Noviherbaspirillum saxi: one gene and its partner. The protein of the gene in region 2 purifies or fractionates together with the protein of the main gene of each other region. This does not show direct contact. Links are inferred from orthologs where the notes say so. Each region holds a gene or a part of one and is shown on either strand. Other genes may lie near its edges.

The links.
Region 1: the proteins of D3871_RS14750 (region 2) and D3871_RS07085 purify together in Escherichia coli (affinity purification with mass spectrometry, with the first as the bait; 2 studies listed by BioGRID). This does not show direct contact. The link is inferred for Noviherbaspirillum saxi from one-to-one orthologs.

Annotation. Positions count from the first base shown.
Region 1 is NZ_QYUO01000001.1:1,502,447-1,507,461, reverse strand. Bases 1-2,809 are described here. They hold D3871_RS07085 (FKBP-type peptidyl-prolyl cis-trans isomerase), read right to left. Parts: upstream 1,769-2,809; coding sequence 1,232-1,768; downstream 1-1,231. Other genes in these bases: D3871_RS07080 (cupin domain-containing protein), read left to right, coding at 1,854-2,809; D3871_RS07090 (hypothetical protein), read left to right, coding at 226-1,164; mutS (DNA mismatch repair protein MutS), read left to right, coding at 1-229. Also shown: more of D3871_RS07080, read left to right, coding at 2,810-2,975; D3871_RS07075 (hypothetical protein), read left to right, coding at 3,201-3,467; D3871_RS07070 (MBL fold metallo-hydrolase), read right to left, coding at 3,599-4,405; outer membrane protein assembly factor BamC, read right to left, coding at 4,418-5,015. UniProt on the Escherichia coli protein: Folding helper with both chaperone and peptidyl-prolyl cis-trans isomerase (PPIase) activities. Chaperone activity prevents aggregation of unfolded or partially folded proteins and promotes their correct folding.
Region 2 is NZ_QYUO01000001.1:3,112,418-3,129,840, reverse strand. Bases 1,524-4,326 are described here. They hold D3871_RS14750 (DsbC family protein), read left to right. Parts: upstream 1,524-2,465; coding sequence 2,466-3,188; downstream 3,189-4,326. Other genes in these bases: D3871_RS14740 (nucleotidyltransferase family protein), read left to right, coding at 4,283-4,326; acuI (acrylyl-CoA reductase (NADPH)), read left to right, coding at 3,307-4,296; D3871_RS14755 (FAD-dependent monooxygenase), read left to right, coding at 1,524-2,416. Outside these bases: D3871_RS14770 (amidase), read right to left, coding at 1-442; more of D3871_RS14755, read left to right, coding at 1,223-1,523; more of D3871_RS14740, read left to right, coding at 4,327-4,906; D3871_RS14735 (DUF3429 domain-containing protein), read left to right, coding at 5,007-5,465; D3871_RS14730 (M61 family metallopeptidase), read left to right, coding at 5,484-7,277; D3871_RS14725 (hypothetical protein), read left to right, coding at 7,569-8,045; indole-3-glycerol phosphate synthase TrpC, read right to left, coding at 8,051-8,851; trpD (anthranilate phosphoribosyltransferase), read right to left, coding at 8,888-9,922; D3871_RS14710 (anthranilate synthase component II), read right to left, coding at 9,987-10,550; trpE (anthranilate synthase component I), read right to left, coding at 10,552-12,048; D3871_RS14700 (phosphoglycolate phosphatase), read right to left, coding at 12,260-12,952; rpe (ribulose-phosphate 3-epimerase), read right to left, coding at 12,949-13,614; Co2+/Mg2+ efflux protein ApaG, read left to right, coding at 13,776-14,150; D3871_RS30495 (hypothetical protein), read right to left, coding at 14,152-14,292; mltA (murein transglycosylase A), read left to right, coding at 14,307-15,515; D3871_RS29845 (hemerythrin family protein), read right to left, coding at 15,593-15,958. UniProt on the Escherichia coli protein: Acts as a disulfide isomerase, interacting with incorrectly folded proteins to correct non-native disulfide bonds.

The DNA of each region.
Region 1 (5,015 bases), 1.6 Mb from region 2 along the record:
GCATCTTGCTGCACTGGAAGCACATTCGGTGCAGGCAACACCGCAGTTCGACCTGTTTGCCCACAATATGTCGCCTGACGAAGAAGCAGAGACTGCGGACGAACCTGTACGGACTGCCGCAGTCACAGCAATACTCGAAGCGCTCGATGAAGCCGATCCGGATACTTTGTCGCCACGCGAAGCGCTGGACATGCTTTACAGCTTGAAACGCCTGGCAGAAAAAGAATGATCACGAAGATTTTCCAAGGCTTGGCGATATGCGCGCTACTGGCGTCAAGTCCGATGCTTGCCGCACAGGATGAAAGCTTCAGCTTCGTTGTTCTATCGCACATCATCCGCAGTCCCTCGGACGAAGCCACCCTGCGCGACGCCATCGATACCAGCGACGCCGATAATCTTGCGTTCGTTGTGGCCAACGGCATAAAAAGTGTGTCCGAGCCATGCACCGACATGCTCTACAATCGACGCAAGGCAATGCTGCAGGAGGCGAAAAACGGCTTGATCGTGTCACTCACCGCAAGCGACTGGGCCGAATGCAAGCAGGCGAACGGAAAATCCGCAGCGGTGGGAAAACTTACGCTGTTGCGCGATGTGTTTTTTCAGGATGAATTCTCGATTGGCGGCAGCAAAATTCCCGTGGTACGTCAGTCCACGATTGCCAAGTTTCGCGACTTCGCAGAGAACGCCCGTTGGGAAGTGGGCAATACGATGTTCGCAACACTTAATCTTCCCCGCAACAACAACCATTTCGTTCTTGATGCTGGCAGAAACAGCGAATTTGAAGATCGCCTGATCGCAAACCGTGACTGGTTAAACCGGGTTTTCACGTATGCGACACGCCGCAAGCTGGACGGCATCGTACTGTTCTGCGACGGCAATCCCATGGCAGTACCGAAGTCAGGAACGGTGCGGCGCGACGGCTATGCCGAGACCCGCAAGCAAATCAAAATGCTTGCGTCAAAATTTGACGGCAAGGTCTTGATCATCCATAGCCAGTCGGCACCTTCGACACAGCCGGCCGCACCAGCGGACATCGTCTGGCAAAAAAATATCGGTGAACTGGATGCGGGTTCGGGATCGGTCAAGCTGACGGTCAATCAAGCCCATGGCGATCTGTTTTCCGTGACCAGCCATCCTCTGCAGGCTTCAGGCAGTTCACGATAGGAATCCGCTACACCAAATCGGCTGCACTGAATGGCAGCAGGTGCCATTCAGTGCCTAAGAAATATATTTAATGAAGTGGGTGACTACGGAAGTGGTCGTCTTCGTCGCCCTCGATCTCGTCGTGATGTCCGTGCGGGCCATGCACATGTCCATGGGAGATTTCTTCATCACTGGCGGCACGGACTTCTGCCACATTCAACGTAAAACGCAACGCCATGCCCGCCAACGGATGATTGCCGTCGAGAACAACCTTGTCGTCGGCAATGTCGGTGACGGTAAAGATCAGCGAGTCTTCCGCTCCGCCCGTACTGTCCGGCGTTCCCTCGAACTGCATGCCGACTTCGATTGGCTCGGGTAAGCGATTGCGTGGTTCGATCTTGATCAGATCGGGGTCGTACTCACCGAATGCATCTTCCGGCTCGACCTGAATCGTGGTCTCGAATCCGGCATCCTTGCCATCCAGTGCTTCTTCAATCTTCGGCAAAGTGTTTTCATATCCACCGTGCAGGTAGACCATCGGGTCCTGGCTTTCCTCAATCAGATTGCCCTGAGCATCTGACAGTTTGTAGTGGACCGTCACTACGGTATTCTTGGCAATCTTCATGACTCTTCCTTTCATGTGAACATTCATGCGGATTATACCGGCTGACGTCGCCGGACCTGCGATGGCATGCCTATATAATGCCGGCATGGATAATTTCAGCATTCTTGGCGAACTGACGCCGCAAAAATTCCTTCGTGATTACTGGCACAAACAGCCGCTATTGATCCGCCAAGCCATTCCAGGATTCAAACCGTTACTTGACCGGGAAGCGCTATGCACCCTCGCCGGACGTGATGATGTCGAATCCCGATTGATCACGCACTTTGACGGCACATGGAAAATGCAAAGCGGGCCGATGCAACGCCTGCCGTCGTTCCGAAAAAAAGAATGGACGATGCTCGTCCAGGGAGTCAATCTTCATGACGATGCGGCCGATGCATTGCTGCAGCGCTTCCGTTTCATTCCTGATGCAAGACTCGACGACCTGATGATCAGTTATGCGACCGACCAGGGCGGCGTCGGTCCCCACTTCGATTCCTACGATGTGTTTTTGTTGCAGGCGCATGGACGCCGTCGATGGAAGATCAGTGCTCAACAGGAGTTGAACCTGGTGGAAGGAATGCCGCTTAAGATTCTCAAGAATTTCCAGGCGGAAGAAGAATTCGTTCTTGAGCCGGGCGACATGCTGTATCTGCCACCGCACTATGCGCATGACGGCATTGCGGAAGGCGAATGCATGACCTATTCGATCGGCTTTCGCGCACCGCCCTTCCAGGAGTTGGGCGAAGCCTTCCTGCAATTCATGGCCGACTCGATAGAACTGCCTGGCCGTTATGCCGATCCGGATCTAGCGGTTACGCAGCATCCGGCGGAAATCAGTAAGGCGATGATTGCGACAATGAGCGCGGAATTGAAAAAAATCCGGTTCACCGACGACGACATGACGATCTTTCTCGGCGAGTACCTGACCGAGCCTAAAGCAAATGTGTTTTTCGACAGCCCGGAGAAATCGCTGACTCCAACGAAATTCGTTCAGACCGCGGCAAAGCGCGGCGTTCGCCTGTCGCGCAAGACACGGATGCTTTACCGTGGACGGCATATCTTCATCAATGGCGAATCCTTTGCGGTAGGCGCTGCCGATAAAAAATTGCTGCTTATGCTGGCCGATATGCGCTCACTGCCAGGCGAGCTTGTCGCTTCGGCCTCCGAGGATGTGTTGGAAGCCTTTCACATGTGGCATGACGATGGCTGGCTGAGCATTTCGTGATTTATAGCCGCCTGATGCTTGCTTACAGATGCTTACAAAACCCTTACTAATTGGCATGTCTTGGCTGTGTTGTTGCAAGAAAACCGCTATAATTGCGAGTTAGGAAGTTTTCAATGTGTGCAACGCAACATCATTGTGGGAAGCAGTGAAAACGCCTACCGAGCGATAATTACCGGTAATTATTCATCGCACTATTTTTGATAATAATCTTTTAAAGGGAAATCCATGAAAAAGACTCTGTTGATCGCGTCCCTGCTGGCCGTTGCGCTGGCTGCATGCGGCAAGAAAGAAGAAGCTGCTGCTCCGGCACCAGCACCTGCACCGGCTGCTGCTGCTCCGGCTGCTGCCGAACCAACACCGGCAGCACCAGCTGCTGCTGCTCCGGCTGCTTCTGACGCTGCTGCCGCTCCGGCTGCACCAGCTGCTGCTGCTCCGGCCGCTTCTGACTCTGCTGCTGCACCGGCTGCTGCCGCTCCAGCTGCCTCCAAGTAATCCTCGATTACTGACAGAAAAGCCGGCCTTTGGGCCGGCTTTTTTATTGCCCTTAAAAATTAAGTCTCATGCAAGCTGCTCATTGAGACAATTGGCTTACTGCGTTAGAGCAGTTTCACCCTGAATCCAAGCTAACTGTCTTCGCCTGCCTGATCGGCCAATGCGTCCAGAGAAATCCAGTCGAAACCATCTTCCTGGCAAGCGATCATGATGCGCGCCGTGTCGCCATCGATAACACTCGACAGTGCCGCCCTTGCGAGTTCCGGCGTATTGTTCTGCTGGCTTAAATGGGCCCCGACGACGATCTTCAAACGGGAACGATCGAGTGCGGCAAGAATATCTGCGGTCGTGTCATTGGAAAGATGACCATAGGCGCCGCCAATACGGCTGCGAAGCGATGGCGGATAACTGGAATTCGCGAGCATCCCGCGATCGTGATTACATTCCAGTACCAAAGCATCGCATCCGCTCAGGCTCTGGGTAAGATGTTGCGTCGCTTGACCGGCATCGGTCAAGACCCCGAGCTTGAAGCGCCCATCGCGCACAACGTACTGGACCGGTTCGCGTGCATCATGCGGAACGGTATAGGGAATCAGTTCAAGATGGCCAATCGATAGCGGTTCGCCATCGCGGCAAAAACGGTATTGGACACCATCGCAATCCTTGCGCACTGCGTGGAAAGTCCCGAAAGACAGCCATACCGGAAGGTGATGACGTCGCGCGAATTTGAAGACCCCGCCGACATGATCCTGGTGTTCATGGGTAACCACGATACCGGACAGGTCAGCCGGGACCATGCCGCGGCGCTGCAAGCGACGTTCGGTTTCCTTGATATTGAATCCGCAATCCAGCATGACCGTTGTACGGTCGGCGCCGGATGCGGTTGAAATCAGCAGTGCGTTACCTTCACTACCGCTTCCGAGACTGGCAAATTTCAATACTGGTCTTGATTACTTGAGTTGCTCGTTCAGTAAGGACAAAATCTTGTCCGCTGTCTGCGACGTTTCCGGACGTCCCTCGTTATTCAGGATCGCTACCTGGCTGGTGCTGCCGGAGCCTTTTACCGAGACCCGATAACGAGGCGCGGTACGTGCCTTGTCGTCGCTGGAGCCGAACGAAAACAGTTTGGAGAAGAATCCTGTTTCGCCCTTCTTCTGGTCGAGGTCAGGATCGACATAACGCACGAAATACATGCCCTGCGTACGATCACGGTCTTCAACGGTAAATCCTACGCGGTCCAGAGCCAGACCGACACGGCGCCACGCACGATCAAATCCTTCATCGACTTCGACGTAACCACCGTTCGCACCTTTGACCAGCTTGGAGCGAATCGGTTGCGAGATCGCATTGGCGACCGTAGCCTTGGCCCGGGTCGACTCCACGCCCAAGCGCGCCATTAAACGAGACAGGAATTCTGCTTCGAGTTCCGCGTCGGAAGCACGCGGAGTCCAGGTCGTGCTGTCCTTCTGCTGTCCAACCAGGACTTCCTGCATGCCGCGATGGCTGATGTAGATTTCCGTTGAGCCGTCGGGAGCGCGTTCCAGTCGC
Region 2 (17,423 bases):
CGCCACAGGTTTTTGACAAATCGTAGGGATTGCGCGTAGCGCCGAATACGGCGTTGAAGGTCTGCGACCCGGCGCCGAATTCAGGCGTATTGGTCTTGCCTATGCTGATCGCGCCGGCCCGTTGCTGGCGTTCCACGATCAGCGCGTTCACATTTGGAACCAGGCGCTCATGAACTTTTGATCCGAAGGTGGTGCGCATCCCCTTGGTCAGCAGCAGGTCCTTGTGCGCGACCGGCAGCCCATGCAGCGGCCCGAGCTGCGCGCCGCGCGCCTGTGCCTCATCGGCTGCGTCCGCTGCCGCCATTGCCTGTTCGGCATGCAGCGTCACGATCGCATTGACCTTGGGGTTGACGTTCTCTATGCGGTCCAGATGCGCTTGCATCACTTCGCGTGCCGAAAGATGGCCGGAGCGAATCTCGTGCGCCATATCCATCGCGCTCATATGGCAAATGTTTTGCGTCACTTTAGTACCCCAATTGTTGCGGGAGCCACAAGGCCAGTTGCGGGACCGCCGTCACCGATGCCAGCGACGTCAACATTGCCAGAGCCATCCATACGGCCCATTGTATCGTCGACCTCATCGTCACGCCGGCAATACCGGTAGTCATTATCAGGTTGACAGCCATGGAAAGCGACAGGCCCAAGGGCCGAAGTCCGGGAAGCACCAATAGAGTGCAAAGGGCCTGAGCACTTTGCCAAATCAATGATGTTCTCGTCTTAAGGAAATATTGTTTTGAATCTCAAGCTTCTTCGTTGAAAAAGAATTTGAAAAAAGATGGCTGATTATTTCTAGAGTCAAAAGCGGTTGTGGCAGTGATGCGCCATGCCCATCAAAACGCACAGCATTTGCAAAGTGCAATGAAGGCTCAGGACAATAAGAGGACGAAACTCAGGGGGGCGGATTTTGAATGGTTGCAGTTGCCGGACTGCCAAACCTTTTGTCGTGCTTATGCGGGAATTCCACAAAAACAAAAGGGCTTACAACGAAATCGCTGTAAGCCCTTGATTTTTCTTGGTGGCCCGGGGCGGAATCGAACCACCGACACAAGGATTTTCAATCCTCTGCTCTACCGACTGAGCTACCAGGCCAAGGCGCGCAAGTATAACAAAGCTATTGGAAATTGCAAAGCCTTTGTGAAAACGGTGATCTGCGCAAAGGCTATAATGCCTCATCGACGGTGGTCAGAGATGCGCCGCCATGTTTCCTACCAAGCTTAGCTTTATGCAAATTCAGAGCAATATCTGTGTCGTCGGTAATGGCGCAATCGGCAAGGCTGCCGCGCTCGGTTTCGCCCAGGCCGGCCTGAGCGTTACCTTGCTGGTGCCGCCGGGCTCCAGTCAATCCACCGTGCATGAAGGCAGTTGGGATGTGCGCGTGTATGCGCTTAATCATGTCGCGCATGAGTTGCTGGCATCCTTGAAGGTGTGGAGTGCGCTCGATGCCGCTCGCGTGACGCCGGTCGATGCGATGATCGTCAAGGGCGACGGCCCGCAGGCGGGCAACCTGAATTTTGATGCCTTTGGCGCGCGTACCGGGGCGCTGGCCTGGATTGTCGAGGATAGCAATCTCAATGGCGCGCTCGATGCCGCGCTGAAGTTTGCCCCGAATCTGCGGATCGTCGCGGCGCGGGCAAACAGGCTGCAAACCGTCGGCCCGGCTGCGCAGATCGACCTCGATAATGGCGACACGCTTGTCGCTTCGCTGGTGGTCGGCGCGGACGGGGCGCAATCATGGGTGCGTGGACAATGTGATATCGGGCTTGACTACCGATCATACGGCCAGCGGGCGATCGTCACCAATTTCGAGTGTGAAAAACCGCATCAGGGTGCCGCCTATCAATGGTTCACATCCGCTGAAGGCATTGTTGCTTTGCTGCCTTTGCCGGGACAGCGCGTATCGCTGGTATGGTCGGCGCCAGACACGCTTGCACAGTCGCTGCTGGCGGGTTCGCCTGCACAACTGGCGGAACGCGTGGCCCAGATCTCTGGACATCAGCTTGGTGCGCTGCACCCGGTGCAACCGGAAGTCGTCAAGGCCTTTCCTCTCAGCCTGATGCGGCCGCATGCGATCACCGCACCGCGCGTCGCTCTGGTGGGGGATGCAGCCCATGTCATCCATCCTCTTGCCGGACATGGTATGAACCTCGGTTTTGCAGATGTCGCAACGCTCGTAAAAACGATGGTCGAGCGCGAGGCCCATCGCGATTGCGGCGACGAAAGGCTGCTGGGACGCTATGCACGTCTGCGCAAGGAAGATATCTTTCTTATGCAGTTTGCAACCGATAGTCTAGAGCGCTTGTTCGCCACGGACTTCGAGCCGGTCAGAATTGCGCGTAATATAGGATTGAACCTGGTCAACAAGTTGCCGGTCATAAAACGGGCGTTGATTTCCCATGCAATGGGAAAGCGAACTTAGGACACATCAAGCATCATCAAGCAATTACGAAGGATTGGAACCGGAGAACATGATCAAATTGACCAGACTCGCAGCCGCTGCGCTGCTTAGCCTTGCTGCCGGTGCAGCGCTTGCCCAGACCGGGCCGGAGCAGGCGATCAAGAAGGCGCTCGAACCGCGGCTGGGCGACGGGGCCAAAGTCGATTCCGTCACCAAGACTCCGTATGGCGGACTGTACGAAGTCCGGATCGGCGGCGATATCTTCTATAGCGATGCCAAGGGCGACTATCTGTTCATCGGTCGCGTGGTCGATACCAAGACCATGCAGGATTACACCAAGGCGCGGGTCGATGAAATCAACAAGATCAAGTTCTCCGATTTGCCGCTGGATTCTGCAATGAAGATGGTCAAGGGTAACGGCAAGCGTGTAATCGCCGTATTCGAAGATCCGAATTGCGGTTATTGCAAGCGCTTCCGCCAGACGCTCAACGAGATGGATAACGTGACAGTCTATACCTTCATGTACAACATCCTGTCCGAGGATTCCGTCACCAAGTCCCGCAACATCTGGTGTTCGTCGGACCGTGTCAAGGCGTGGGATGAGTGGATGTTAAACGGCAAGGCCGCACCCGCCGCACCAGCCAATTGCACGGCGCCGCATGACAAGGTGTTTGCGTTGGGACAGAAGCTGAAGGTGACTGGCACGCCCACCGTGTTCTTTGCCGATGGCACGCGCATTCCTGGCGCGGTCGATGCCAAGGCACTGGAAGGCAAACTCGCATCGATCAAGTAAGCGGCTCCAAACTGCAATCAAAAATGGCGCGTTCCCGCAAGGGACCGCGCCATTTTTCATGCAAAACAAGCTTTTTGGTCTGGAACTATAATCAATCGACCAAAAACGGAGACAAGCCATGTTCAATGCAATTCTTCTCGACAAGAACGATGACGGCACCACCGCTGCCAAGCTGACGCAGCTCGACGATGCGCAATTGCCGACTGATGGCGATGTCACGGTACGCATCGATTATTCGACCATCAATTTCAAGGATGGCTTGGCGATCACCGGCAAATCACCGGTCGTGCGCAAATGGCCGATGGTGCCCGGCATCGATGGGGCCGGCGAGATATTGTCTTCTTCGCATCCCGAATGGAAAGCCGGCGATGCATTCATCTTGAATGGCTGGGGTGTGGGCGAAGTGCACATGGGATGCCTTGCGCAGCGTGCGAGACTGAAAGGAGACTGGCTGATTCCAAGACCGGCTGCAATTTCGGCACGCAATGCCATGGCAATTGGAACCGCCGGCTACACCGCGATGCTGTGCGCGATCGCATTGCAGGAGCAGGGTATCGACAAGAATAGCGGAGAGATACTGGTGACGGGTGCGTCGGGCGGCGTCGGCAGCGTGGCAATCGCGATTCTTTCCGGCTGGGGCTATCGCGTCATCGCGTCGACCGGAAAGGCAGCCGAGGCCGATTATCTGAAGGCACTGGGTGCCGCCGATGTCATCGATCGCGCTGAACTGTCCGCGCCAGGAAAACCCTTGCAGAAAGAGCGCTGGGCCGGCGTCGTCGATTCGGTCGGTTCGCATACGCTGGTCAATTCGATCGCTCAAATACGCTATGGCGGCGCAGTGGCGGCATGCGGTCTGGCCCAAGGTCTTGACCTGCCCGGGTCTGTCGCGCCGTTCATTTTGCGCGGCGTCCGGCTGATCGGTATCGATAGCGTCATGGCACCAAGGGAAAAGCGGATTGCGGCATGGAACCGCCTTGCGACCGACTTGCCTGCATCGAAACTCGAACAGATCACGTCGGAAATTTCGCTGGCCGATGCCATGATCAAGGCTCAAGACATCATTCAGGGCAAGGTGCGCGGACGTCTGGTGGTCAATGTCAACGCCTGATACCAAAACCCCGGCATCGATGCGAACGATCGGCATTCTGCTGGCCGCCGGAAGCGGCAGACGTTTCGATCCAAGCGGCGAAAAGGACAAGTTGCAGCAAGTCCTTGCCGATGGGACGACGGTGGCCGTTGCGGCAGCCAGGCATCTGCTTGCCGCAATGCCGTCGGTAACGGCCGTGGTCCGTGCGGACAATATCCAGCTCGCTACACAATTGAAAGATGCAGGATGCGATGTCACCCTATGCGAAGCTGCTGTACAAGGCATGGCGGTCTCGCTGGTGCATGCGTTGTCGGAGACCAGGGAATCCGCCGGCTGGGTAATTGCGTTGGCCGACATGCCCTTCGTGCAGCCGGCAACTATTCAGGCACTGGCCGCTACGCTCGACGCCGGCGCCGGCATCGCGGTACCCACTCAAAACGGAAGGCGCGGCAATCCCGTTGCGTTCTCGCGTATTCATTTGGATGAGCTGCTTTCCCTGCGCGGCGATGAAGGGGCACGGCGCCTGCTGCAGAGGCATCCGGTCATCGAGATCGAGACGTCCGACCCCGGCATAGTGCGCGATATCGATACCTTGGAAGATCTCGATGCATCCATACGGAACGGTGTCTGAACGCGATTGCCGCCATGGCGCAAGGCGGCCGGATGGAACACGCTCTTGCATTGCCGGTACACTACAAGTCTGACAATTCGACGGCCAACACCGACCCTGCATGAACACCCATTTCGTCAACAAGCGCGTGGCCCATCTCCTTGGCTATGCCGGTCTTATTCCTTTCGTCCTGCTCATGCTGGGATGCTGGGTTGCCCATCCGGACTGGCTGGGTGATTTCATCCGAGGACAGCTGGCTTATGGCATCGCGATACTCTCTTTCCTCGGCGGTATTCACTGGGGCGCGGTGATGGTATCGCCCGACCTGACCATGGAACAAACGCGCAAGGGCTTAGTCTGGAGTATTTCGCCGGCACTGATTGCCTGGTCGTCGACCTTGATGGGCGGTTTCGGCTTTGCGGTACTGATGCTCGGGTTTATCGCCGCCTATCAAGCCGATAAGCGCTTGTCCGTCTGGTACGGAATGCCCGACTGGTTTGTGCCCTTGCGACTGAAGCTAACCTGCATTGTGATAGCCGCCTTGATGCTTTCCGTCATCGCCGCAAATGTGCGGGGCTAAACAAAGGATAAGAATCGAATGAAAAATGCCATCAACTACATCATCGCTCCCAAAGATCCGGCCGCGCATTTATTCGAAGTGAGCTTGACGGTCGATCGCCCCGCACCCGAAGGCCAGGTGGTCTGGCTGCCGGCATGGATTCCCGGCAGTTACATGATTCGCGAATTTGCACGCAACATCGTGCGCATTCGCGCCGAATCGAAGGCGGGCCCGGTTGCATTGACGAAGACCGACAAGCATAGCTGGCTGGCCGCGCCTTGCGTCGGGCGGCTCGTATTGACTTATGAAGTCTATGCATGGGATTTGTCGGTGCGTGCCGCGCATCTCGACCAGACGCACGGTTTCTTCAATGGCACTAGCGTATTCCTGTGCGTGCAAGGACAGGAAAATCTGCCGCATGTGGTTGATATCCGGCGGCCGGAGGGCGATGAATACAAGTCATGGCGAGTGGCGACCGCCTTGCCCGAGCTGAAGGCGCGGCGCTATGGTTTCGGTACGTACATAGCGGGCGATTACGACGAATTGATCGATCATCCGGTCGAGCTTGGCACCTTCGAGCGTGCGACCTTCAAGGCGCATGGCGTGCCGCACGAGATCGTCGTCACGGGACGTGTGCCCAACCTCGACATGGCACGGCTGTGCGCTGACCTCAAGAAGGTATGCGAAGCGCAAATCGCATTGTTCGAACCGAAGACGCGACGCGCGCCGATGGAGCGCTACGTCTTCATGACGATGGCGGTCGGTGATGGATATGGCGGTCTGGAACATCGCGCTTCGACGGCGCTGATCTGTTCGCGCGCCGACCTTCCGGTAAAAGGGCAGCGCGAAAGTAGTGACGGCTATCGCACCTACCTTGGGCTATGCAGCCATGAATACTTCCACACCTGGAACGTCAAGCGTATCAAGCCCGCGGTCTTTGCGCCCTACGATCTGCGTACCGAAGGCTACACTTCGCTGCTCTGGCTGTTCGAAGGTTTCACCAGCTATTACGACGACCTGATGCTGGTGCGTAGCGGCCTGATGGATGAAGAACAGTATTTCAAGACGCTGGCGAAAACCATCAATAGCGTATTGCGCGGAAGCGGCCGCACCAAGCAAAGCGTGGCTGAATCGAGTTTCGATGCCTGGGTCAAATATTATCGCCAGGATGAAAACGCGCCGAATGCCATCGTCAGCTATTACCAGAAAGGCTCGCTGGTTGGATTGGCCCTCGACCTGACGATACGCGAGCAGACGAATGGCAGGAAATCCCTGGACGATGTGATGCGCGCCTTGTGGCTGCGTTACGGACGGGATTTCGCATCGCTGGGACAGGGTATCGCCGAGGCGGAAGCCGAGTCCTTATTCGAGGAAGTCACCGGCCTGAAGCTGAAAAAATTCTTTGATCGCTACGTGCGCGGCACCGAGGATATTCCCTTCGGAAAGTTGATGGCGCCATACGGCATCACTGTCACGGACAATCGAAAGGCTGCGAAGCCGGGCCTGGGTGTGCGCACCACCCGCGACGGTAACGATTGCAAGCTGGCCAATGTCTATGAGGGCGAGGCGGGACATCAGGCCGGTTTATCCGCTGGTGACTTGCTGGTGGCGATCAATGGTTTGCGCGTATCCGCTACCAACCTTGATGCCTTGCTATCGCGTTATCGTGCGGGCGACACTGTTGCAGTTCATGCATTCCGGCGCGATGAGTTGATGACTTTCAATGTCATATTGGCTCAAGGTGAGGCACCGCAGTTTGTATTAGAGGTGCAGGAGAAGACTGCATCGCTGGCACGCAAGCGTGCACGCTGGTTGTCGACAGCAATAGCCTGACGGTTTGTTGGCGCTCCGCATGCTGCCAGACGGCATACGCGCGTCTTCGATGGCATGCAATTTGCCATTCCCTTTCTGACTTTGGCCTAGAAAAGCACTTTATAGACTTTTTCTGTGTTCTATTCTTGTACGCTGTACAAATGCGTGAGGTTTTTACCGGCAGCGAACGAGAACACGAGATGCGCAATCGCAGATGCGTTTCGGAAAGGTGGCAGAGTGCAACGGCATTCTTCCCATCTGGTGCAAAGCGACAAGCCAGGTAAAAGTGCATTGATGATGCGAGGAGAAAACATGAATGTGCAAACCAACAGCGTAATTGGCCGCTCCCTGATTTCCGGCACGGTTGCCGGCGTCACTACGGCGCTGGCGGCATCACTTGCCGGCAAGCGGGAAACAGCTTCCTATGCCGCTCCGCTGAATGCCACCAGCCATGTGGTTTGGGGCGAAAAGGCGGCATGGCAAGACAAGCCTTCGCTCAAATACACCGTGACCGGATTTTTGCTGAATCACGCGGCAACCGTGTTCTGGGCATCAATCTATGAAAAGTGGTTTGCCCCACAGGCAGGAGATCGCAGCAGTTCTCCGTTGCGACCACTGGTGGGGGCGGCAGTGGTCACTGCGGGCGCCTACGTCACCGATTACTATCTGGTGCCGAGACGCTTTACTCCTGGGTATGAAAAGCGACTATCGAATACTTCGCTGACAGGCATTTATGCAATGCTCGCATTGGGGCTAGTCGCGCGGGCGCTGATCGAACGTCGGCGCTAGTACGCTCAGAAAAACAGGCGTTGCAATTCCACGCCCGGATTTTCAGCGCGCATGAATGCCTCACCGACCAGGAAGGTATGAACGTCGGCGTCGCGCATCAGTTTCACATCGTCCGGCTTGAGGATGCCGGATTCGGTCACGACCAGTTTTTCGGGCGGAATGCGCGGTAGAAGCTTGAGGGTCGTCTGCAGAGACGTTTCGAAGGTGCGCAGGTTGCGGTTGTTAATACCGACCAGCCTGGTTTTCAGGCGCAGCGCGGCATCCAATTCATCGCCGTCATGCACTTCAACCAGTACGCTCATGCCGAGTTCATGCGCACAGGCTTCCAGTTCCGCCATCAACCCATGGTCGAGCGCGGAAACGATCAGCAAGATGCAGTCCGCGCCCCAGGAGCGTGCTTCATACACCTGGTACAGATCGATCATGAAATCCTTGCGCAGCACCGGAATGGCGCAGGCGGCGCGTGCCTGTTTCAGATACTCCGGCGCGCCCTGGAAGAACTGCACATCGGTCAATACGGACAGACAAGCGGCGCCATGGTCGGCATAGCTTGCTGCAATTTCAGCTGGACGAAAATTGGCGCGCAAGACGCCTTTGGAAGGCGAAGCCTTCTTTACTTCTGCGATGATGGCTGGATGTCCTGCAGCGACTTTCGCACGTAGACTGGCTTCGAATCCGCGCAGGGTTTGCCTTGCTTCGGTATCGTTTTCCACCTCGCGCCGCAGACTGGCCAAGTCGCGGTATTTCTTCGCGGCGGCGACTTCATCCGCTTTGACGTCTAGGATTTTATTGAGGATATCGGACATGTTCTTGATGAGCCTGTAGTGGACGCGATCGGGGGCTTACGCCGCGCCGAGCTGTTGCGTAACCTGAATGAATTGCTGCAGCTTGCTGCGGGCAGCGCCGGACGCCAAGACTTCGCGCGCTTTCATCAAGCCGTCGCCGATCGCCGGTACGATGCCGGCAGCATACAGCGCCGTACCCGCATTCAGCACCACAATGTCGCGTACCGGGCCCGGTGTATTGTCGAGCGCTTCGAGAATTTTTTGCTTGGACTCGTCCGCACCCGAGACTTTCAGGTTGCGGCTTGCCACCATCTGCAGGCCAAAGTCTTCCGGATGGATTTCGTATTCGCGAATTTCGCCATTGACCAGTTCGCCGACCATCGTGCCGGCACCGAGCGAAACTTCATCCATATTGTCACGACCCCAGACCACTAGCGCATGCTGTGCGCCCAGCCGCTGCAGCACGCGCACCTGGATGCCAACCAGATCCGGATGGAACACGCCCATCAGGATATTGGGCGCGCCGGCCGGGTTGGTCAGCGGTCCAAGAATATTAAAAATCGTGCGTACGCCGAGTTCCTTGCGTACCGGTGCTGCATGCTTCATCGCCGCATGGTGGTTGGGCGCGAACATGAAGCCGATGCCGGTTTCCTCGATGCATTGCGCAACCTGCTCGGGTTTCAGATTGATGTTGGCGCCCAAAGCTTCCAGTACGTCCGCGCTGCCGGATGAGGACGACACGCTGCGGCCGCCATGTTTGGCAACACGTGCGCCCGCAGCAGCAGCGACAAACATCGATGCAGTGGAAATATTGAAGGTATGTGCACCGTCGCCACCGGTGCCGACGATGTCCAGCAGGTTTTCGGTATTCCTGGTTGGGACCTTGGTGGCGAATTCACGCATGACCTGGGCCGCCGCGGCGATTTCACCGATTGTTTCCTTCTTGACGCGCAATCCCATGGTCAGCGCCGCAATCATCACGGGCGACATTTCGCCACCCATGATCTTGCGGAATAGCGACAGCATTTCATCATGGAATATTTCGCGATGCTCAATGCAGCGTAATAGCGCTTCTTGCGGGGTGATCGGCATGGCAGCCTCTTCAAGAATTGTTTGTCTTAATCCCTCTACCTTCCGGAACAGGGATTGATCGCATTTATCTGGTCAGGAAGTTCTTCAGCAACGCATGACCGTGCTCGGACAGAATGGATTCCGGATGAAACTGCACGCCTTCGATGTCGAATTCCTTGTGCCGCACACCCATGATCTCGCCATCGTCGGTCCACGCGGTGACTTCGAGGCAGTCGGGCAGCGATTCGCGTTCGATCGCAAGCGAGTGGTAGCGGATCACCGTGTACGGATTGGGCAAATCCTTGAATACGCCGACGCCGGTATGATGAATCACCGAAGTCTTGCCATGCATGACTTGTTTCGCGCGGATCACCTTGCCGCCAAAGGCCGCGCCGATTCCCTGATGCCCCAGGCATACGCCGAGGATAGGCAGCTTGCCCGCGAATTCCTTCAAGACCGCTACCGATACTCCCGCTTCGTTCGGCGTGCAAGGGCCAGGAGAAATGCAGATACGGTCCGGCTTCATGGCTGCGATCTGATCCAGCGTGATCTCATCGTTGCGGAAAGTGCGCACGTCTTCACCAAGCTCGCCGAAGTACTGGACCAGATTGAAGGTGAAGGAGTCGTAGTTATCGATCATCAGCAGCATGTCAGAGCTCCCCATCCAGTCCGTCTTGTACCTGCTCGGCCGCGCGCAATACGGCGCGCGCCTTGTTTTCGGTTTCCTGCCATTCCATCTCGGGAATCGAGTCGGCGACCACGCCGGCAGCAGCTTGCACATACAGGGTACCGTCCTTGATGACACCGGTGCGAATCGCGATCGCCAAGTCCATTTCTCCGCCAAAGGACAGATAGCCGCAGGCGCCGCCGTAGATGCCGCGCTTGGTTGGCTCGAGTTCATCGATGATTTCCATCGCGCGCACCTTCGGCGCACCGGACAGTGTGCCGGCGGGGAAGGTGGCCTTGAGCACGTCGAGATTGGACAAGTCGGGCTTCAGGATACCTTCGACATTCGACACGATGTGCTGCACATGCGAATACTTTTCGATCACCAGCTTGTCGGTCACCTGCACGCTGCCGGTCTCGGCAATCCGGCCGATATCGTTACGTGCGAGATCGATCAGCATGACATGCTCGGCGATCTCTTTCGGGTCGGCCAGCAATTCCTTGGCAAGCTGGGCATCCTTGTCCGGTGTCGCGCCGCGCGGGCGGGTGCCTGCGAGCGGGCGTATCGTCACCTTGCGCTTGCTGTCATTGGTCTGTTCGTTACGCACCAGAATTTCCGGCGACGCGCCGACAATCTGCATGTCGCCGAAATTGTAGAAATACATATACGGCGAAGGATTCAGCGAACGCAGTGCGCGATACAGCGATAGCGGCGAATCGACGTAGGATTTCTTGAGTCTTTGACCGACCTGCACCTGCATCAAATCGCCGGCCATGATGTATTCCTTGGCCTGTTCGACTGCGCGGATGTAATCGGCCTTGTCGAAGTCGCGCACGGTATCGGTGCGCACCGATGCAGAGGTTACCGGCGCATCGACCGCGCGGCGCAGCATTGCGCGCAAATCCTTCAGTCGCTGGCGCGCCTTCGAATAGGCTTCCGATTGGGTCGGATCGGCATACACGATCAGGTAGAGTTTGCCCGACAGGTTGTCGATGACGGCCAGTTCTTCCGTGACAAGCAACTGGATGTCCGGCAGCCCGAGGTCGTCTTTGGGCGTCGAATTGGCGAGCCGCTTTTCGATATGGCGTACGGTGTCGTAACCGAAGTAACCAGCGAGGCCGCCACAAAAGCGCGGCATGCCGGGACGGATCGCAGCCTTGTAGCGCGCCTGGAACTCGGTAATGAATTCGAGCGGATTGCCTTCGTGGGTTTCGATGACCTTGCCATCCTTGACCACTTCCGTCCTGGTGCCATAGCTGCGCATCAATGTGGATGCGGGCAGACCGATGAAGGAATAGCGTCCGAACCGCTCGCCGCCGACAACCGATTCGAGCAGGAAGGTATTGCGGCCGGCATTCTGAGGCTGCGCCAGTTTCAGGTACAGGGTCAGGGGAGTTTCGAGGTCCGCAAAAGCTTCGGCAATCAGCGGAATACGGTTGTAGCCTTGCGTGGCCAGCGATTTGAATTCGAGTTCAGTCATGTTTCTCTCCGGGCGCTATTGTAGAACGAGAGTCCTATAGCGGGGGTGATAGTGCAAAAACGTTGCCGGCCTTGCAAGCTCAAGACATGAGCGGCCAGCGGCGATCGGGGTCAGTTGGACCAGGATTGCCAGCGTCGCCACAGCCAGGCCTCAAACAGGCCCGGTGAGGTTACGTTACGTTTTTTGCCGAGAAACATTATGGATGCGTTGTTTATGCAGAAATAAGTTGTGCTGCGTCCAGCAGCGTTGGAACTATACCATCGGAATCGACGTGATGTATAGATTCGCCATGGTTGTACCCGTAAGGCACGTTCAGTACCCGACATCCGGCAGCGCGCGCCGCTTCCGCGTCATTGGACGAGTCGCCGATCGCCACCACCTGTCCGGGCGCCAGCGAGAAGTCCCTGCATACGGTAAGCAAGGGAAGGGGATCCGGTTTTTTGCGAGGCAGAGAATCCCCGCCATAGACGATTTCAAAGAACGGGCGCAAACCTGTTTTGTCCAGCAATGGCAGGGCGAAAGCAATGGGCTTGTTGGTCACGCATGCCAATCGCAAACCTTTTGCCTGGAGCGCTTGCAAGCCTTCGCGCACGCCCGGGTAAAGGGTCGAATAGTCGCCGTTGATAGACAGATAATGCCTTTGATACGATGCCAGCGCGACCGGAAAATGCAGCTCTACATCCTCTGGTCCGTAGTCGACAGCCAGCACGCGCCGCATCAGGTTTTCCGTTCCTTTGCCGACGAAATGCGTGATCGTGTCGATGTGGAGCGGACCGAGCGCGAGATCGGCCCGCATGCGATTGACCGCCACATGAAAGTCCGGCGCGGTATGGATCATCGTGCCGTCGAGGTCGATGATGGCGGCGCGAATGCCGTGCCAGGACAGCCTTTCCGGTGCGTTCATACTTGCGCCAGCTGACCACGCATCGCGTCGATCACGGTCTTGTAATCCGGCTTGCCGAAGATTGCCGAACCCGCCACGAAGGTGTCCGCGCCGGCGCGCGCTGCCTCGGCAATATTCTCGATCTTGATCCCGCCATCCACTTCGAGCATGATGTCCCGGCCGGAGTCATCGATGCGTCGCCGAACCGCAGCAATCTTTGACAGTGCTTCCGGAATGAATGACTGGCCACCGAATCCGGGATTGACCGACATGATGAGAATCATGTCCAGCCTGTCCATGACGTGGTCGAGGTAATGCAGCGGTGTTGCAGGATTGAAGACCAGGCCGGCCTTGCAGCCATGATCGCGAATCAGTTGCAATGAACGGTCGATGTGCACGGATGCTTCCGGATGGAAGGTGATGATATTCGCGCCCGCTTTGGCAAAATCGGGAATGATGCGGTCAACCGGCTTGACCATCAGATGCACGTCGATCGGCACCTGGACATGCGGTCGGATCGCTTCGCAAACCAGTGGGCCGATTGTCAGATTGGGTACGTAATGGTTGTCCATTACATCGAAATGAATGATGTCGGCACCAGCTGTAACGACGTTACGGACTTCTTCGCCCAGACGGGCAAAATCGGCGGACAGGATACTGGGGGCGATGCGATAGTTGGCCATGGCAAGCAGGTTTCAAGAGGATGCGCTATAAAGAATGCGCTATTTTACCTGCTCATCCGAACCCGACGTGTTGCATTGTTGACCGAATTGGTGTGCAATGAGCCGGATGCTGCCACGTGCAGTGACATGCTGACTGACTGACAAGAACAACAAGGACTTCCATGGCCGCCTATGAATTTACCGTGTCCGTACGCACGCAATATCTTGCCGAGCAATCCGATCCTGATCGCTCGAATTATGTCTTTGCCTATACGATCACGATCAAGAATACCGGTGAGCTACCTGCGCAGCTGATCTCGCGGCATTGGATCATTGTCGATGGCAACAACCGGGTCGAGGAAGTGAAGGGGCTTGGCGTCGTCGGTCACCAACCACTGCTCGCACCCGGTGCGCAGTTTGAATACACCAGCGGCACAGCGCTCGCTACGCCACAGGGATCCATGAAAGGTACGTATTTCTGTGTTGCAGAAGATGGCGAAAAATTTGAAACGGCCATCCCTGAATTCATCTTGTCATTGCCACGCACGCTGCACTAATTTACTGTTGCACATCGTCTTTGCGACCTGTGTGCTCGGGCGGTGGAGCCTTGTCCGGCTCGCGGCCATGGAACATCGTCCACCAGACAATAAACACAAGCAGGAAGAGTGCAACGCCCGCTTCAAGCATTAATAGCCACATTTTTCTGTTCCTTCATGTCAGTCATACGCCCAAGTTTACTCGCATCTGCCATCGCAGTTGCTCTTGCAATATCCGCATGTACTACTGTACCCCCGCAGCAGACTGCAAAACCGCCGGTGGTAACGCAGCCGGCAACACCTCCCAAACAGGTAGACGCGCCCAAAGAAGTTTTGCGTCCGACAACGTTTGCGGCCGTGCCGGGCTGGGACAAGGACAAGTTACGCGAGGCTTGGCCAGCGTTCATGGCTTCATGCGATGTGCTGATAAAGCGCGCTGACTGGAAGGAGCCTTGCACGATCGCGCGCGATGTGAATGCTGCAAGCGAGCCGGCGATCCGCACATTCTTTGAAGCCTTCTTCGTTCCTTATCAGGCCTTCAACGCGGATGGCACCGATAGTGGCCTGGTAACCGGCTATTACGAGCCAATGTTGCGCGGTGCCCGCAAGCGCGGCGGCCCTTTTCAGACGCCGTTGCATCGTAGTCCGGATGATATGTTGACAATCGACATGAGTGGTGTGTATCCGGAACTCAAAGGGATGCGCTTGCGTGGACGCGTCGTTGGCAACAAAGTCGTTCCCTATTTGTCGCGCGGTGAAATGCTTCAGTCCGGCACGTTGAACGGTAAGGAATTATTGTGGGTCGATGATCCGATCGAGGCTTTTTTTCTTCAAGTGCAAGGTTCGGGGCGTGTTCAGCTCGCCGATAGCAAGGAAATCGTGCGTGTCGCTTATGCCGACCAGAATGGACATCCTTACAAATCGATAGGACGCTATCTCGTCGACAAGGGCGAGTTGACCCTGGATCAAGCCTCAGCACAAAGCATTAAAGCTTGGTACGCCGCCAATCCTGCGCGCCAACAGGAGCTGTTGAACGCAAATCCAAGTTATGTTTTCTTTAACGAAGAAAAGTTGCTTGACGCGGCGAAAGGTCCGAAGGGTGCACTAGGTGTCCCGCTAACGCCACAACGTTCGATTGCTGTCGATCCGCAAATTGTTCCGCTTGGTGCCCCAGTATTTCTTTCCACGACACAACCAAGCACCGATATTTCCATGCAGCGGCTGACAATTGCACAGGACACCGGCGGAGCTATCAAAGGAAACGTGCGTGCCGATTTTTTCTGGGGATTCGGTACTGAAGCTGGGAACAAGGCCGGCAAAATGAAACAGCGGGGAGCGATGTGGGTGTTGTTGCCGAAATTGGCGAGGCCGCTCGCAGCGAAATAAAGGAGTGGATACAATCATGTACAACGCATGAGATGTCATATTTGCCGCGTCGCACACTGTCCGCTCAACGTGAGGAGTTATTGTTGGCTAGCCGCTTCCTTCTTGTTCTTTTCTTGAATTGACAAAGAAAGAGCCAAGTCCATGGTTGCGCTATGAAAAGCCAGCCACTGCGGTAAGGCGTTCATAACGAGATCGCGGCCAAATGTGATGTCGCCCGCCATAATACGTGCATGAGCCTGATGCAAAACGCTTAGCGCTCGTGCATGCTGTTCCTGATGCGCAAGCGCTGCGACGCAATTTGTTTCATCCATCCAATCTTCTTCCGCCCTAAAAACACGCTCAAGTCGATGGACAATCCGAGCGTATTCACTGACAAACTCGCTATCTTCTACAGCGCTCAACTGTTCCAGGGCTTCAAAGAGATCGTGATGCAAATAATCCATGTCGGGCGCTCCGAAAATGCATGGCAGGGAGAATATGAGGAGGCAGAAAACCCTGCCTTTGATACGTGAACGTCAAGATCGGCCGAAGACATTGCGGGTGGCATCATCCTGCTTGAGCTGCGAAGACGGCATCAGGAAGCAAGTATTGCCTCGGCTAAACTTTTTGCCCGTAATCTTCAAAGGCCAAGTCGGCAAGATAATACGAGCACCCGCGTAGTTAGATTTGGTCGGCGGATATTAGCGACCGGCGATCTTTGAAATGATACTTCCAGCCCCCTCACGGACTTTGATCTCGCTCAACCCATTCTGCTCTTATCTTAAAAAATTGGGCAATGAATTTCCTTGACCGGCCCAGCAAAATCAACCATAATCTCGCCTCTTTGCTGCTCGCGAACAAAACGATTCCGAGCGGATTTGAAGTCTGAAAAGCCTTGTAAAAAGAAGCGGTTATGCGAAAAGTTGGAAGTAAAAAGGCTTGACGCAAAACAGAAAGTGTTTCATAATCTCGTTTCTCTGCTGCTGACAAACACAACGATTTGACGGCGTTGCGACAGATGCGAATCTGTGGCGAGCAGGTGATCTTTAACAACTAACAGCCGATAAGTGTGGGCGCTTGGTGGGGTGGGGTTGATGGTTTCGGCCATTGGCATTACACAAGTATCAAGTGCTCACGAAGAAATATAGGTAAGCATCGCAAGATGTTACTTGTCAGTATTTTGAGTGGGCGACGCCTCTTCGGAGGTTGCCAGCAATGGCACAAACAGAGATTGAACTGAAGAGTTTGATCCTGGCTCAGATTGAACGCTGGCGGCATGCCTTACACATGCAAGTCGAACGGCAGCGCGGGGGCAACCCTGGCGGCGAGTGGCGAACGGGTGAGTAATGTATCGGAACGTGCCCTAGAGTGGGGGATAACTAGTCGAAAGATTAGCTAATACCGCATACGATCTAAGGATGAAAGTGGGGGACCGCAAGGCCTCATGCTCGTGGAGCGGCCGATATCTGATTAGCTAGTTGGTAGGGTAAAGGCCTACCAAGGCGACGATCAGTAGCTGGTCTGAGAGGACGACCAGCCACACTGGGACTGAGACACGGCCCAGACTCCTACGGGAGGCAGCAGTGGGGAATTTTGGACAATGGGGGCAACCCTGATCCAGCAATGCCGCGTGAGTGAAGAAGGCCTTCGGGTTGTAAAGCTCTTTTGTCAGGGAAGAAACGGTCTGGGTGAATATCCTGGGCTAATGACGGTACCTGAAGAATAAGCACCGGCTAACTACGTGCCAGCAGCCGCGGTAATACGTAGGGTGCGAGCGTTAATCGGAATTACTGGGCGTAAAGCGTGCGCAGGCGGTTGTGCAAGACAGATGTGAAATCCCCGGGCTTAACCTGGGAATGGCATTTGTGACTGCACGGCTAGAGTGTGTCAGAGGGGGGTAGAATTCCACGTGTAGCAGTGAAATGCGTA